Regions from separate parts of the Planococcus sp. ANT_H30 genome, predicted to be linked through region 3. Evidence: riboswitches for the same ligand, from Rfam matches in the RefSeq annotation. Region 3 holds a riboswitch; each other region holds the start of a gene.
What was found. A riboswitch is a leader RNA that binds a small molecule or an ion and turns the genes downstream of it on or off. The one in region 3 is predicted to bind thiamine pyrophosphate.
Positions count from the first base shown of each region.

Region 1: another riboswitch for thiamine pyrophosphate. It lies ahead of thiT (energy-coupled thiamine transporter ThiT); the one in region 3 lies ahead of tenA (thiaminase II).
Region 2: another riboswitch for thiamine pyrophosphate. It lies ahead of FQ085_RS13370 (YkoF family thiamine/hydroxymethylpyrimidine-binding protein); the one in region 3 lies ahead of tenA (thiaminase II).

Region 1 covers NZ_VOBJ01000011.1:42,713-47,447, reverse strand. Annotated here, with positions in the region: gene FQ085_RS16425 (aminopeptidase) at 1-152, shown strand, start outside; gene FQ085_RS16420 (SGNH/GDSL hydrolase family protein) at 165-1,076, shown strand; gene FQ085_RS18175 (hypothetical protein) at 1,199-1,336, opposite strand; gene FQ085_RS16415 (M20 family metallopeptidase) at 1,402-2,475, opposite strand; TPP riboswitch at 2,624-2,721, shown strand; gene thiT (energy-coupled thiamine transporter ThiT) at 2,818-3,393, shown strand; gene map (type I methionyl aminopeptidase) at 3,528-4,280, shown strand; gene FQ085_RS16400 (TspO/MBR family protein) at 4,388-4,735, opposite strand, start outside.
Region 2 covers NZ_VOBJ01000006.1:132,137-136,871, reverse strand. Annotated here, with positions in the region: gene FQ085_RS13380 (immunoglobulin-like domain-containing protein) at 188-664, shown strand; gene FQ085_RS13375 (hypothetical protein) at 863-1,075, opposite strand; TPP riboswitch at 1,559-1,664, shown strand; gene FQ085_RS13370 (YkoF family thiamine/hydroxymethylpyrimidine-binding protein) at 1,756-2,346, shown strand; gene FQ085_RS13365 (ECF transporter S component) at 2,348-2,929, shown strand; gene FQ085_RS13360 (ABC transporter ATP-binding protein) at 2,922-4,352, shown strand; gene FQ085_RS13355 (energy-coupling factor transporter transmembrane component T family protein) at 4,333-4,735, shown strand, end outside.
Region 3 covers NZ_VOBJ01000001.1:1,106,714-1,111,448, forward strand. Annotated here, with positions in the region: gene thiM (hydroxyethylthiazole kinase) at 1-688, opposite strand, end outside; gene tenA (thiaminase II) at 690-1,373, opposite strand; TPP riboswitch at 1,502-1,605, opposite strand; gene FQ085_RS05240 (hypothetical protein) at 1,727-2,284, opposite strand; gene rlmN (dual-specificity RNA methyltransferase RlmN) at 2,494-3,567, opposite strand; gene scpC (succinyl-CoA:acetate CoA-transferase ScpC) at 3,837-4,735, opposite strand, start outside.

The DNA of each region.
Region 1 (4,735 bases), on a different contig from region 3:
ATTTAGAGCGCAATCAACTAGCAGCTATCGGCCTTAACACATCAATTGTCCATGAAGATTTCATGATAGGCAGTGAGCACATGAATATTGATGGCATCACGATTGATGGTTCAAAAGAGCCTATCTTCCGAAACGGAAACTGGGCATTCTAAGAGGTGATGGAGATGAAGAAGTATTGGATGGCAGCAATGGGTGGTTTTCTATTGTTTAGTGGAACGGTCTCTGCGCAAGCAGCGATACAAATCCCTGCCGCGTATGTGGCAATCGGGGATTCACTTGCAGCAGGACAAACACCCAATCAACAAATAGATACGGGTTATACCGATTTGATCCATCAAGAACTAACACGCAATCAACCCGTGGCCTTTTATTCGAAAAATTTGGCATTTCCTGGATTTACAACGGCTGATGTGTTAGACAGTATACAAACAGATGAGGCGGAAAAAGTGCTTGGGTCAGCTAATCTCATAACGATATCAGCTGGAGCAAATGATCTGTTGCGTTTAGTACAAAACGACTCGAAACAAGGTTCTTTGACTTTTCAACAACGTCAAGTAGATTTTGCGCTCAATGGAGCAAGAAAAAATATGGACTTAATCTTGTCTGAGCTTACCGAAAAATCTCCAGATGCCACTGTTTATGTGATGGGCTATTATTTTGCATACCCTCACGTCCGTGAAAGTCAAAAAAATGGCACGTCCAAACAACTGGATCGGCTTAATGAAATTCTTCGACTGTCAGCTGAAAAAGCGGGTGCTGTTTTTGTGTCAGTAGACCAACCATTTGGTGCAAACGGCGTGGATAAAATTCCAAATCCAGCCGATGTTCATCCGAACGTAATTGGTTACCAGGCGATGGCAAACGCATTTTTCGAAAACTATCAAGAAGCGTGGACTATAGAAAATTCTGAACTGCCACCAGCAAACCCGCTGTCTTTTGAGGAAATTATAGAAGCACAAGAACAGCAAGAACAGAAGAAACCAAAAGATAGCGAAGCTGAAGAAACGGCGAAGCGACCTTCTGATCAAAACAAAACAGGGTACTTGGCTTTACAGCAAGAAATCCCTTACGTTTAAAATGTGCGAAAATGCATATTCACTTTTCTCTAAATACTGAGAGGTTCACTTTTTTATGGAAGAAGAGTAGCTGTTTCATGCTAATAAAAAACGTTCCGGCATATATGCCAGAACGTTTTTTATTAGCGTTTTTTAGTAGGCTGTTTAGTAGGGGATTGACCTGCTTTGCCTTGTTTTCTTTTGTTTAATACTTTGCGAATAATGGGATATGCTATAGGGCCATATTTGATTGCAGATTTCAGTAGTCTTCCAATTGCCATTTAAATCTCTCCATTCATAATCGTAGTGATTGTTGTTTTCCCGAGTTCTCTATAATGCAAACCTTTTACGTCAGTTGCGCATGTGCCAGCAAGATGTTTTTGTATGCGTGAACACTTGAAATCGTTACATATTCCGCATTGCCATGCCAGTCGTCACCACTTGGTCCGAATTCAATGGCACCTTCACCGCCGTTTACAGCTGCATAATAACGTGTGTCGGCTGCGCCGTGCTGACCAAACAAAACAGCTTGTTGTTGTGTAGTAGCTGTAATTGCTTTTTGCAAGCTTTGAATAAATGGATTGTCTTTTGTAGTTGTCAGAGGAGGTGTAGATCCCGAAGCTTTATAATCCATAGTAACGTTCAAAGTCTCAGCCAAGTCCACCAATTGTCGAACGATCTCTTCTTTTTGCTGTCCTGGCATAAAACGGATATCGTAAGACATTTCACAAACTTCAGGAACGACATTATAGCGTTGTCCTGCTTTGATGATGGGCAGATTGACAGAAGGTTGCTCGTAATATTCGGTGGATTCTTTTCGGAACGGTAAATCGGCGACAGCCAGATGGAATTTCATCGCAGATTCAATGGCGTTAATTCCTTCCCATGGACGACTACCATGAGCAGGTTTTCCTTTAAAAACCATATCCATTCTCAAAATCCCTTTAGATTGAAGCCCGACTTTTAATCCGGTAGGTTCTCCGCAAATGACAAAATCACCGTGGAATCCTTGTTCGACGAGCCACTTGGATGTATGGCGTCCGCCAATTTCTTCATCAGTGACAATATGTAACTGCACTTCGCGAGTTACGAGGGAACTGTCGAGTTCGACAAACGCCTGCATCATGGCTGCAACTCCGGCTTTCATGTCAGCAGCGCCTCGCCCGTAAAGTCGATCTCCTTCTTCAACAGGTACAAATTGCTCTTTATGACCCGGAACTACATCAACGTGACCATTCCAGACAATCGTCTCTTCTCCTTGCCCTTTAACAGCTGTCAACATCAAGTAGCCTTTATTGTCATGAACCTTCACGGATTCTCCTTTGGTTTTTAGCCAATCGGCACAGAAAAGAAGAGCTTTGTTGGCACCCTCTTTGGTATCACTTTGAATCTTTATCAATTCTTTTAACAATTCAATCATCCTTTTGGCAAGCCTAATATCCCGGCTGCCTCCACCACCTTTCAAGTATCGTAACTATTCTCATCTTTACCCTATCACATCATCTTAAAACGATGTTGCATAAAAGAACAGCGTTGTGTACAATACAGGTGACTGTTAATATAGTTGTATACACCACAAGGGGAGCTTTTGCTGAGAGTGAACATTTGTTCTTACCCTTTGAACCTGTAAGTTAACACTTGCGCAGGGATGTGGATGGAAACCGGCTCTTACAACGACGCCAGGCTCTGTCCTGACGTCGTTTTTAATATGGTTTTATTCACGACCCTTCTGGTGATGTACACAACACCTAAGGAGGAAGTCATGAGAAATAAAAAAGTATTGTTGATGACAGAAATTGCAATTTTCGCGGCTCTTGGATTTGTGTTGGATTTCATTTCTTTCCGGATGCCACAAGGCGGCTCGGTCAGCTTGGTAATGATTCCAATTGTTTTAATTGCTTTTAGAAGAGGTGCAGGTGCCGGAATTCTAACTGGGATTTTAGTCGGGCTCCTGCAAATCGTTTCTGGATTTATCTCTGTCACCCCATTATCGTTTGGGTTTGTTGTCATGCAGGTCTTGCTGGATTATATTTTAGCGTATGGAGTTGTTGGGGTAGCGGGCGTTATGCGTGCAAAGTATATGCAACATGCGCAAGCTAAGCAAACGGGTAAAATGATAACGGCTATAGTAGTAGGAGTGCTAATCGCTTCTGTGTTGCGCTACTTGGTCCATGTTATTACAGGTATTTTGTTCTTCGGCATGTTTGCTGAAGGCAATGTGATCATCTATTCGGTCATCTATAATGCAACTTACATGATACCGGTATTCTTGCTTGCTGCTTTTGTCTGTGCTGCGCTTTTTGCGGCTGCACCGAAATTGGTAGATGCAGAAGCTTGAAATGGTAGAAGGCTGTCTTTTGACAGCCTTCTTTTCAATCTTTGGATTCAGGACTAGTTAGACCTGTAGAAGAGAATCCCTTTTAATTTTGTGGTATAATTCTTGAATAGAAAAGCTTGAAAGAAGGGTCATTGATGATAGCAACTAATGAAAAAGAGATTGAAATGTTAAAAAAAGCTGGCCAAATGGTGGCTGAAATTCGGGAAGCGATGAAAGCTGCCACAAAAGCTGGAGTCACGACAAAAGAAATCGACGAACTGGGCGGTCAATTATTTGAGGAGCTGGGTGGCGTTTCCGGTCCAAAATCAGAATATGATTTTCCTGGGTATACATGTATCAGCGTCAACGAAGAAGTGGCTCATGGTATTCCAGGTAGCCGTGTCATCCAAGATGGAGATATTGTGAATATCGATGTTTCGGGGTCATATGAAGGATTCTTCTCTGATACAGGAATTTCATTTGTCGTAGGCGAAGGACATGCTGAAAAAGAAAAAATTTGTGAAGCAGCCGCTTCGGCATTTGACCGCGCGATGACGAAAGTCAAAGCCGGTGCAAAACTCAACCAAATTGGTAAGGCTGTTGAACGTGAAGCGAAAGAGCAAGGTTTGTTCGTCATCAAAAACTTGACTGGACATGGCATTGGTAAATCACTTCACGAAGCGCCTCAACATATTTTAAATTATTACGATGCTTGGGAGACGACGATTTTAAAAGAAGGCATGGTACTTGCAGTAGAGCCCTTTATCTCTCAAAAAGCCGAGCACATTATCGAGTCAGGTGATGGCTGGACATTTATAACACCGGATCAATCATTGGTCGCGCAAATCGAGCATACTGTATTGGTAACAAAAGGTGAACCGATTTTATTGACTAAACTAAACAGCTAACATAAAAAAGAGATTCGGTGGAATAGCCGAATCTCTTTTTTATGTTAGTTGAATGTGAATGCAAAAAATCTGCAGACAAGCTCGCTCTAATCGAGTCTCTCGCAGATTTATTGAGTAGGTGCCGTTCTTTTTTTTATGAGCAAAATACCGGTTAAGATAACGCCGCTCAAGAAAAGAGATGCGGTTGTTACTAACATTTCGTCTGTACCGTGTTTAACAGCAATTCCAATGAACGCCCATATAAAGACCAAAGCGAAAGGAATATCCATATGATGAAACCGAATATGCAAAGCGATTGCAGTCGCGACTGTCAACATAATAACTGTCCACAGCTGATCGCTCAACCCCCAACCGCTCCAATTGTAAAAAGTTAAGACGAAACTGATGTTGGCTATAGTGGCTACACTAATCCATCCCATATTGATTGAAATAGGCAGCCGTTCAGTAAACGATCT
Region 2 (4,735 bases), on a different contig from region 3:
GCAATGGAGGGATTTTGAACGTTACTTACTTGCTAATAAGTTACATTCATATCTGATTTTCAAGTCCAGATTTCTCTTACAAGAAATTTCCCCTTAAAATTCCACTAATGAAACTTTTTTCAATTCTAGCCGTCTGCTCCAATGAGTAAATTTTACTCAGACCCTTAAGTACATTGGGAGGAAAATCATGAAAAAATATTTACAAGGTACTTTAGGTATTTTAGTGTTCCTTTTACTCTTGACGGGTTGTCAGAAAGCTGAATCGCAACCGGCTCTTGAAGAGTCTTTTATCACAGAAGATCAATCACTTCTTTCCGATAAAGCCCCTTTAGAACGCCCGACATCAGAAAAAGGTGTAATGATTAAGACAGAAAAAAGTGAATACCCAACAACAGTTGAAAATATTAAAATTGTAATTACGAATGACAGTACGCAAGAATACTCCACGGGTCTTGATGTATTTCTTGAAAAAAAGGTGGAAGATAGATGGTTTCGGGTTCCAATGAAAGAAGAATTTTTTACGGAACCGGCAATAGTTCACGATCCAGGCACTTCAACTAAAATGACACTTAATGTTGAAGATTTAAACTATGATCTGACTCCTGGAGAATATCGAGCCACTCTCAGTGGATTAGGAGCTCCATTTACAATAATAAATTATTAAAAATGCAACTCATATTAAACTGAATGTAACTTAACTGCACTTAAGTTACATTCAAATGCAGGAATTCCCTGATTATTTCCCCTCTAACTCAGCCGTCCATTTTTCAAACCATTCATGTGGTAATTCAAATTTGGAGAGGCCCGTTTTCATGAGCCTGTTCTTTTTACGAGAATAAAACTCAGAAAAATGCACATCCCATTAAGCTTCAATATCCCGTGCAACACCCAAAGTTAATTGATCCTGGTCATCTAAATCTTCTTCATACCAAGCCATCGTTAAATTATCGCACCACATGCAAAAATTGATTTGAGGAAATTGTTTTTCTTTCTTGCAAACTGTATCCAAAAGAAGCTTAAAATTTTCATGAGAATATAGAAGAATGATGCTTGTCTTATTCCAATTCCATCTCACAGTGCAGTTCTTCCATTTTATACAAGTATTAAGCAAAGTAATCTTGTGATTTTCATTTTTACTAATACTATCCTATCGAAAAGCTACGTATGATGCTGCCCGATATTTCATTAGCAAAAAACATTCGTAAAAGTTTTGAAAACCTGTTTGTTATTCTGTGAACTAATTGCTTTGAAGGATTTTCGCAAGCTATTACAAACTATAAGCTCATGAGAAATCACAAAAAATTAACTTTACTTCTCCCCTACTATCAACTCACCAAGTGAGGCGCGTCCACGGGCTCGGCGAAGCACTAAGACAGGTGTTCTTTCCTGACTTAGTGCGAGAGCCATGCCCAAAGCAACCGGAGCGACTTTCACCTGTTTCTCTTTCTTAATCCCTCTCTCCACTTCTACTGTCTCCAAATCCCCTCTTTACTTCCTCAGTCACTTCCTCTACACTAAACTCATCGGGAACAACCCGAACACAAAAACCGCATACCGTTTTCTGCACTAGGGGTGCCCACTTTGGCTGAGATGCAAGCGCAAGCTTCGATCCCTCAAAACTCGATCAGGATAATACCTGCGTGAGGAAGTGCGGCGCATTTCTGAAATAATTTCTTTTAATAATTATTTGTAGATTATGGCTGCATCTTCACGGATGCGGTCTTTTTTGTGCACATTTTTAAGGAGGAATTATTCATGGACTCACTGCAATGCGGCACAAGCCCCATCGTCGGATTTCGCTTTTCACTGCATCCGATGACTGGCGATTTTATCAAAGTAATTAAAAGGGCGTTAAACGATACCGACACATCGAACGTTTGGATGCATACGGACGACGTCTCTACAGTAATACGAGGCAAGCAAGTTCACGTCTTTAATGTCGCTAAAGCTCTAGCCTTGCATACGGCAAAGACAGGCGAACATGTCGCACTGTCCGGCACTTTTTCAATTGGTTGTCCTGGTGATTCGTCAGGTGATGTCTATTTAGAAAAAGACGATGTGCTAGTAAATACCGACAACACACAACAATACGTATCTTCACAATTTGCGCTATACCCGATGAACAATCCAGATTACATGGCAGTAATTTACCGTGAAGTCGAGCGCGCTAAACATCAAGGCGTTTTCAACGATTCCATGCATTACGCAAGCGGTATTCATGGCGATATTCATGAGGTATTCGATTTTTATGAAGAAGCATTCACCAATGCCCGCTCTGATAAACATCGCCATTTGGTCATGACCATATCCATGAGCATCAATAGTCCGTCTCATGGAGGTGCATAATATGTTGAAGTCGTGGAAATTAAAAGAAGTGGTATTGATGTCGTTATTTGCGGTCGTTTTCGGCATCGTCTATTTATTGTTTGTTCACGCAGCGAATATTTGGGCAGCTGTAATTGGACCACTTGCTTATGAATGGATGTTCGGTATTTGGTTTATTGTATCAATAATCTGCATGTATATTATCCGCAAGCCGGGTGCTGCCTTTCTTTCTGAAACGATGGCTGCGGCAATTGAAGTCCTAATTGGCAATGCTGTCGGCCCGCGTCTCATTTTATCTGGTGTTATTCAAGGGCTCGGTGCTGAAGCGGCATTTGCATTAACCGGTTATAAGCATTTCACTATTTTGGTGCTTATGCTTGCAGGAATCGGATCAGCTGTTTTCAGCTTTGTTTACGGCTACTTCATTTCTGGTTATGCAGCACTGGATCCATCATTCATCGCGTTAATGTTTACGATTCGCGTTCTTAGTGGGGCAATAATTGCGGGTATTGGTGGAAAGTATATCGGAGACGCTTTACTTGCGACCGGATCACTCCGCGGTTACGCCATTGCTCGAACGAAAAAAGGTGATATCAATGCCTGAAGAGATTTTCTCTTTAAATGGAGTGTCGTTTCACTTTCCTGAAGACTCTAAAAAAACCTTAGAAAATCTTTCGTTCTCGGTTTGTCGAGGCGAAAAGCTAGTCATTTCTGGACCCAGTGGTTGCGGCAAAAGCACGCTTTTGTATATACTAAATCGCTTGTATCCTGACAACTGCGATGGCTCAATTGACGGTGAAATTCGTCTATTCGGAAAACCAGCTAGTGATTATGCCCCTGGAGAAATCAATCACCGCGTTGCAACAGTTTTTCAAGATCCTGATTCACAGTTTTGCATGCCTACTGTTGAAGAAGAACTGGCGTTTACGTTAGAAAACTTGCATACACCTTTTGAAGACATGGACATTCGCATTACCGCGGTTTTAGAATTGACGGACCTGACCTATCTGCGAAAAGCCGTCATTCAGTCGTTGTCAGGTGGAACAAAACAACGAGTTGCAACTGCTTGTGCGTTAATCATGGACCCGGAAGTGTTATTGCTAGATGAACCGCTTTCTCACTTGGATCCGTATACAGCACAACAATTTGTCGACTGGCTAGAGAAACTACAGACAAGATCTTCTTTAACAATTGTTGCGGTTGAGCACAGGTTAAGCAGTTGGGGTTCCTTTTTCGAACGAGAAATCCAACTGGATGGGGATGGTCGTCTAGTAGTGGACCAGTCTTTTACACAGAGAGAGCCGGTTTTATTCCCCAAACGCTATTCTGCAATACGAGAGACCACAGCATTACGAGCTGAAGAACTGTCATTCACGATTAACAACCGCCAATTGCTGTCGCCTTTATCCTTTTCAGTTGAACGCGGTGAAATAGTCGTTATTGCGGGACCAAATGGCAGCGGTAAATCCACACTCGTCAAATCACTATGTGGCATTTACAAAAAGTCGACCGGTACTGTTGAGTCAAAAGGCATTGGCTATGTTCCACAATCTCCTGAGTATTTGTTTTTGACGCAACAAGTCGCTCAAGAAGTCGCTTATTCAGGAGCCTCTAGTCGCTCAGAACTCGATAGATTAATGACAAACTTGCGTCTGGATGAAATTCACAACGCTCATCCTTTCGCCATTAGCCACGGACAAAAACGCCGTGTAGCGATTGCCGCTATGCTCGCCGATAAACGCCCAGTACTATTGATGGACGAACCGACTTCTGGGCAGGATGCTGCCGCGCTGCTCGAACTCTTTGAATTGATTGACCAGCGCTCTCGGGAAGGTACAACGCTTTTGATTGTGACACACGATATGGAATTTGCGGCGAGCCTTGCTGATTCGGTGCTACTCATTAAAGGTGGCGAGCTGACAGGTAAATTTGCAGCAAAAGACGTATGGCAGAACGAAAGACTGCTAACGTTACACCATTTACTAGCACCAAAAGGAGTGGCTGACCTTGCAAAATCTTTTGCATGACATGAATCCTTCAATCAAATTTATCTTAGTGACGATTTCAATGCTTATTATTGCGTTCTTTTTTAATCCGTGGACGCCCCTGTTGTTTTGGCTAGGCATCATTCTTTTACAACTCACAATGAGTCGTACAAATTGGAAGCTATGGTTGGTCTTCATGCTCCCTTTTTCGATTGGTGCTTTTGGTTATTTATGGACTACTGTCGTATTCGGCGCAAATACTGGCGGTACCGTTATTTGGTCATTTGCTGGAATTGATGTGACTGATACACAATGGGCATACGCTTTGTCACTAGCTTTTCGCGTTATGGCGTTCTCGACTTTGTCTTTGTTATTCGCTTTTACGACCGATCCGGTTAAGTTTATTATGAGTCTCATGCAACAGT
Region 3 (4,735 bases):
GACTCACGCTTTGACTAGCTAGTTCACCAGCAATCGCAAAATATCGCAAAATAGCGCTCACTGTTTCTAACGGATTTTCAGAATCAACAGCAAGACCTGCAGCGACAACGCTACTCAGTAAGCAGCCTGTTCCTGTAATCGAAGCCATAATCGGACTTCCAAAAGGAATTTCATTAACACAGTCTCCGTCTGTCACACAATCTATTTTGCCCGTGACCGCTACAATCAAGCCCAACTGTTTCGCAGTAGACATAGCAAGCTCTTTAACGTCTAGAAGCCCCTCTCCGGCATCAACACCTTTAGACTGCCACTCTTTACCCGCTACAGCTGCGAGCTCTCCTGCATTGCAGCGAAGAACGCTGACGTCAACTGTCTCTAAAATTTCTCGAACAGCATGGAGTCGGAAGTTACTTGCTCCTGCTCCAACAGGATCTAAAACAACCGGGATGCCCAATTGGTTTGCCTTTTTTCCAGCGATCAGCATACTTTTCAGCGACTCCGCGTGTAAAGTTCCAATGTTTAATGACACTGCCTGTGCTAATCCAGCGAGTTCCTCTACTTCTTCAGGCGCTTCTCCCATGATTGGAGAAGCGCCTATTGCCAATAGACCATTCGCTTGAAAATTCGAAACTACATGGTTTGTGATGCAATGAACCAACGGGTTTTTTTGTTTTATTTGTTGAAACATGTTAAACACCTACTTTTTTAGTTGGCTCTATAGACCAGGATTCTTGTCTCCAGGCTTGATCCCAAAAGTTCAATTCATAATAACTGCTTTTGCGGAAATGGTCTTTTAATTCTTTACGGCGTGCTTCTGGCAAGTCTTCTGACAACTGATTCATCCGTTCAATTTGTTCGTTGACCAGTTCACCAAATTCTTCGGACCCGTAAGTCTCAATCCACCGGTCATAAATCGGATGATCCGGTTTTGCATGTTTCAATCGCTCACCGATTTCGTAATACAACCAGTAACAAGGCAATATGGCTGCTAATACATCTGCCAATTCCCCTGCAGATGCGCGGTACATATGAGAGACGTACGCATACGCTGTAGGTGAAGGTTCGAATTGGGACCAGTCTTTTTCCGTAACACTTAACATTTTCATAAATGATTCATGTAACGATAGCTCGGCTGTACTGGTATGTGTCGCATGAATTGCAAAGCGTTGCGTCGTTTCCATATCCTTTGCTTTAGACGCACCGAGTGCCTGAATTTTAGCAAAATGGGATAAGTAATAAGCGTCTTGCATGACATAAAAACGGAATATCTCGACTGGTAATGTCCCATCTTCAATTCCCTTTACAAACGGATGATCAAAACTTGCTTGCCATAAACTGTTACATTCTTTTCTCACTTCTGTACAAAATGTCATTTTCCTATCTCCTTTTCTGTATCTAGTTTCCGTGCCTTGCTCTGACAGGCACGGTCAATTTTCTTGCACAAAATAAAAACGCCGCTCCCCAATAAAGGGAAGCGGCGTATGCAGTCGATAAGAAAATAGCAGACGTTCCGCCACTTCCCTCCGCTGGTATGATCCAGATCAGGTTCAAAGGGTCCGAGCTTATGCTCATCTCAGCCGATATCCGGCTCCCCTAGTGGTGTTTTTAATTATGTTTTCGACATCACTATATCATAGATTCTACTAATTCTATAGTCTTTATACAATTCTTTTTGCTGGTTTGGTATAGAACTACGTGTACTTCTAAATGGTGTTCTCCAAAAACATTAATTAATAAACACGTCAATGTCATTTTTATTTTTCTCGACTAATTTTTCTACTAACCTATTATAGTCTTCCCCAAAGTCATCCATCCATGTTAGATCATTAACGTTTCCTCCCCCTAGTTTCTCCTCAAGATACGTATTGATATAAGCATTTTGTTCATTAATTTTTTTACCGTATTGCTTTTGGAATTCTTCGGGTGACATATCTAGTTTTTCAGCTTGAGCGATAGCATACGCACGCACTTGCTTTCCACCTTCATCTTTTGTATTCGCTGGAGGAAGTTTTTCAAATTCTTCCGAGGTTGTTTCTCCTGTAAGATGTGGAGAAATATCAAGGTTCATTTCCTGTACCTCTTGTTTGATCAACTCTACAGCTATTGCTGAATCCAAGTAATCTAATGCGCTATCGTCAGGATATAAAAATCGTAAATCCCCTATTGTAATTTCATGATTATTTACAATAGCGGCTACTTCATCATCTTCGTGTGTTGAAAGGCCGCTACAACTAGCTAAGGTGACTGCTCCAAGCAAAATTACTGTACACAGAACTTTCTTCAATCCCCCACTTCCTTTCTTAACCCATTATTTATAAACTTTTGACCAAAAATAATCGATTAGATAAATTACTCGTGCTACTAAGATTCATACGTTCTTAATGTTCAGAAAGTTTCATTTACTAAAAAAGTATTTTTTGAAAGACCATTGTTTAAAATAGTTTGTTTTCAGCATAAAAAAACGTTCCTGAAAATCAGGAACGTTTTTGCTTATTAAACGGTTACTTCTTTTTTCTCTTTTTTGATTTGCTTGCTTCGTAACTGTCCACAAGCAGCATCGATATCGGCGCCTTGCTCGTGACGTACGCCACAGTTGATGCCTTTTTTCTTCAATGCATCGTAGAAAGCACTAATGGCTTCTGGTGTACTTTGTTGATATTGATCGTGCTCATCAACTGAATTGTACGGGATCAAGTTCACGTATGACAAGTGACGCTTATCTTCTAGCAATTTCGCTAATTGATGCGCTTCTTCTACATGGTCATTGACGTCACGCAATAAAATATACTCAAACGTGATGCGACGGTTGGATTTCTCTAGGTAATAATCGATCGCAGCCATCAATTTCTCGATTGGATATGCTTTATTGATTTTCATAATACGCGTACGCAACTCATTAGTCGGTGCATGAATTGAAATTGCCAGGTTTACTTGTAAGCCTTCATCTGCATAATCGTAAATTTTTGGCACGATACCGCTTGTTGAAACGGTGATGTGTCGAGCTCCGATAGCCAAACCTTTTTGAGAATTAACGATGTTTAGGAAGCCCATCAAATTCGTATAGTTATCAAATGGTTCGCCGATACCCATTACGACGATGTGACTCACACGTTCTTCTTTTTGCTGTGTGTCAAAATGCGCTTGCACTTGCATAATTTGCTCAACGATTTCGCCCGCGTTTAAATCGCGGCTCTTTTTCAATAGTCCGCTGGCACAGAAACTGCAGCCAATGTTACAACCCACTTGTGTGGTTACACAAACAGAATTTCCGTATTTAAAACGCATTAATACCGTTTCGATCAAGTTACCGTCTTGCATTTGGAAAAGAAACTTAATCGTGCCGTCTGCAGATTCTTGCTTCACTGTTTCTTTCAACGTGCGAATCGCAAAGTTGTCTTCTAGCAACTGAACACAGTCTTTCGACAGATTGTTCATTTCTGCGAATTCAGTGACGCGTTTTATATACAACCAATCCCATACTTGTTCCGCACGGTATTTTTTCTGACCATTTTCTAAAAACCAGTCTTTTAACTGGTCTATCGTTAATCCATAGATGGAATTTTTCATTTAAAGAACCCTCATTTCAAATTTCACAATTGCTTATTATAATACTAAAAATAACGCTTGACAACAACTATTTTTGTTTAGACAGAAAAATCTGATTAATAAATGCTTTTATACCGCCTATTTCAAAAATAAAAAAAGGTAAAAAGAAGGATCTTTCCTATACGGAATTGCCTATTTAATTGAAGCTTATTGGAAACAATAAAACCAGGCGCTGTTAAGCAGACCTGGTTTCATTGATTTTTATAGAAGCGTTTTATTTCCAAACTATTTTACACAGATACGGCTGCCTGCTGTTTTTTCTGTAGCATGGTACCGTTTTTTGCTAAGTCCGTGTGCCAAGAGAACGCTTTTTCTAAGACATGTGGAGTTTGCCCACCGCGTGTTAGCGCTTCGTCGTAATACGCGCGAAGTTGTGCACGATACGATGGGTGTACACAGTTTTTCAAGATAACTTCCACGCGTTCGCGCGGTGCTAAGCCACGAAGATCTGCATAGCCTTGTTCCGTGACAACGACATCCACATCGTGTTCTGTGTGGTCAACATGCGAGACAAATGGAACGACGCTTGAAATATTTCCACCTTTGGCAATTGATTTTGTTACAAAAATCGCCAAACGAGCATTGCGCGCAAAATCACCTGATCCGCCGATGCCGTTCATCATGTTAGTGCCTGAAACATGCGTCGAGTTAACATTTCCATACATATCAAACTCTAATGCGGTATTAATCGAAATGAGTCCGAGACGGCGGATAATTTCCGGATGATTGGAAATTTCCTGTGGACGCATAATAATTTTGTTGCGGTAGTTTTCAAATTCCCCAAAAACTTGTTTCATTTTCGGTTCGGACAATGTAATTGAGCAACAAGATGCGAAATTTACTTTACCCGCATCCATCAAATCAAAAACAGCATCCTGTAAGACTTCCGAATATACTTGTAAATCTTTAAATTCCGAATCAACCATTCCGTGTAAAACGGCATTCGCTACAGATCCAATACCTGATTGCAAAGGAGCCAAGCTTTCTGTTAAGCGACCTGCACGAATTTCAGCACGTAAAAATTCAAGCAAATGGCCAGCCATAATTTCTGTATCTTCGTCAGGTGGCACGATAGTTGAAGGAGAGTCCAATTGTTCAGTAAAAACAATGCCTCTCACTTTTTCCATAT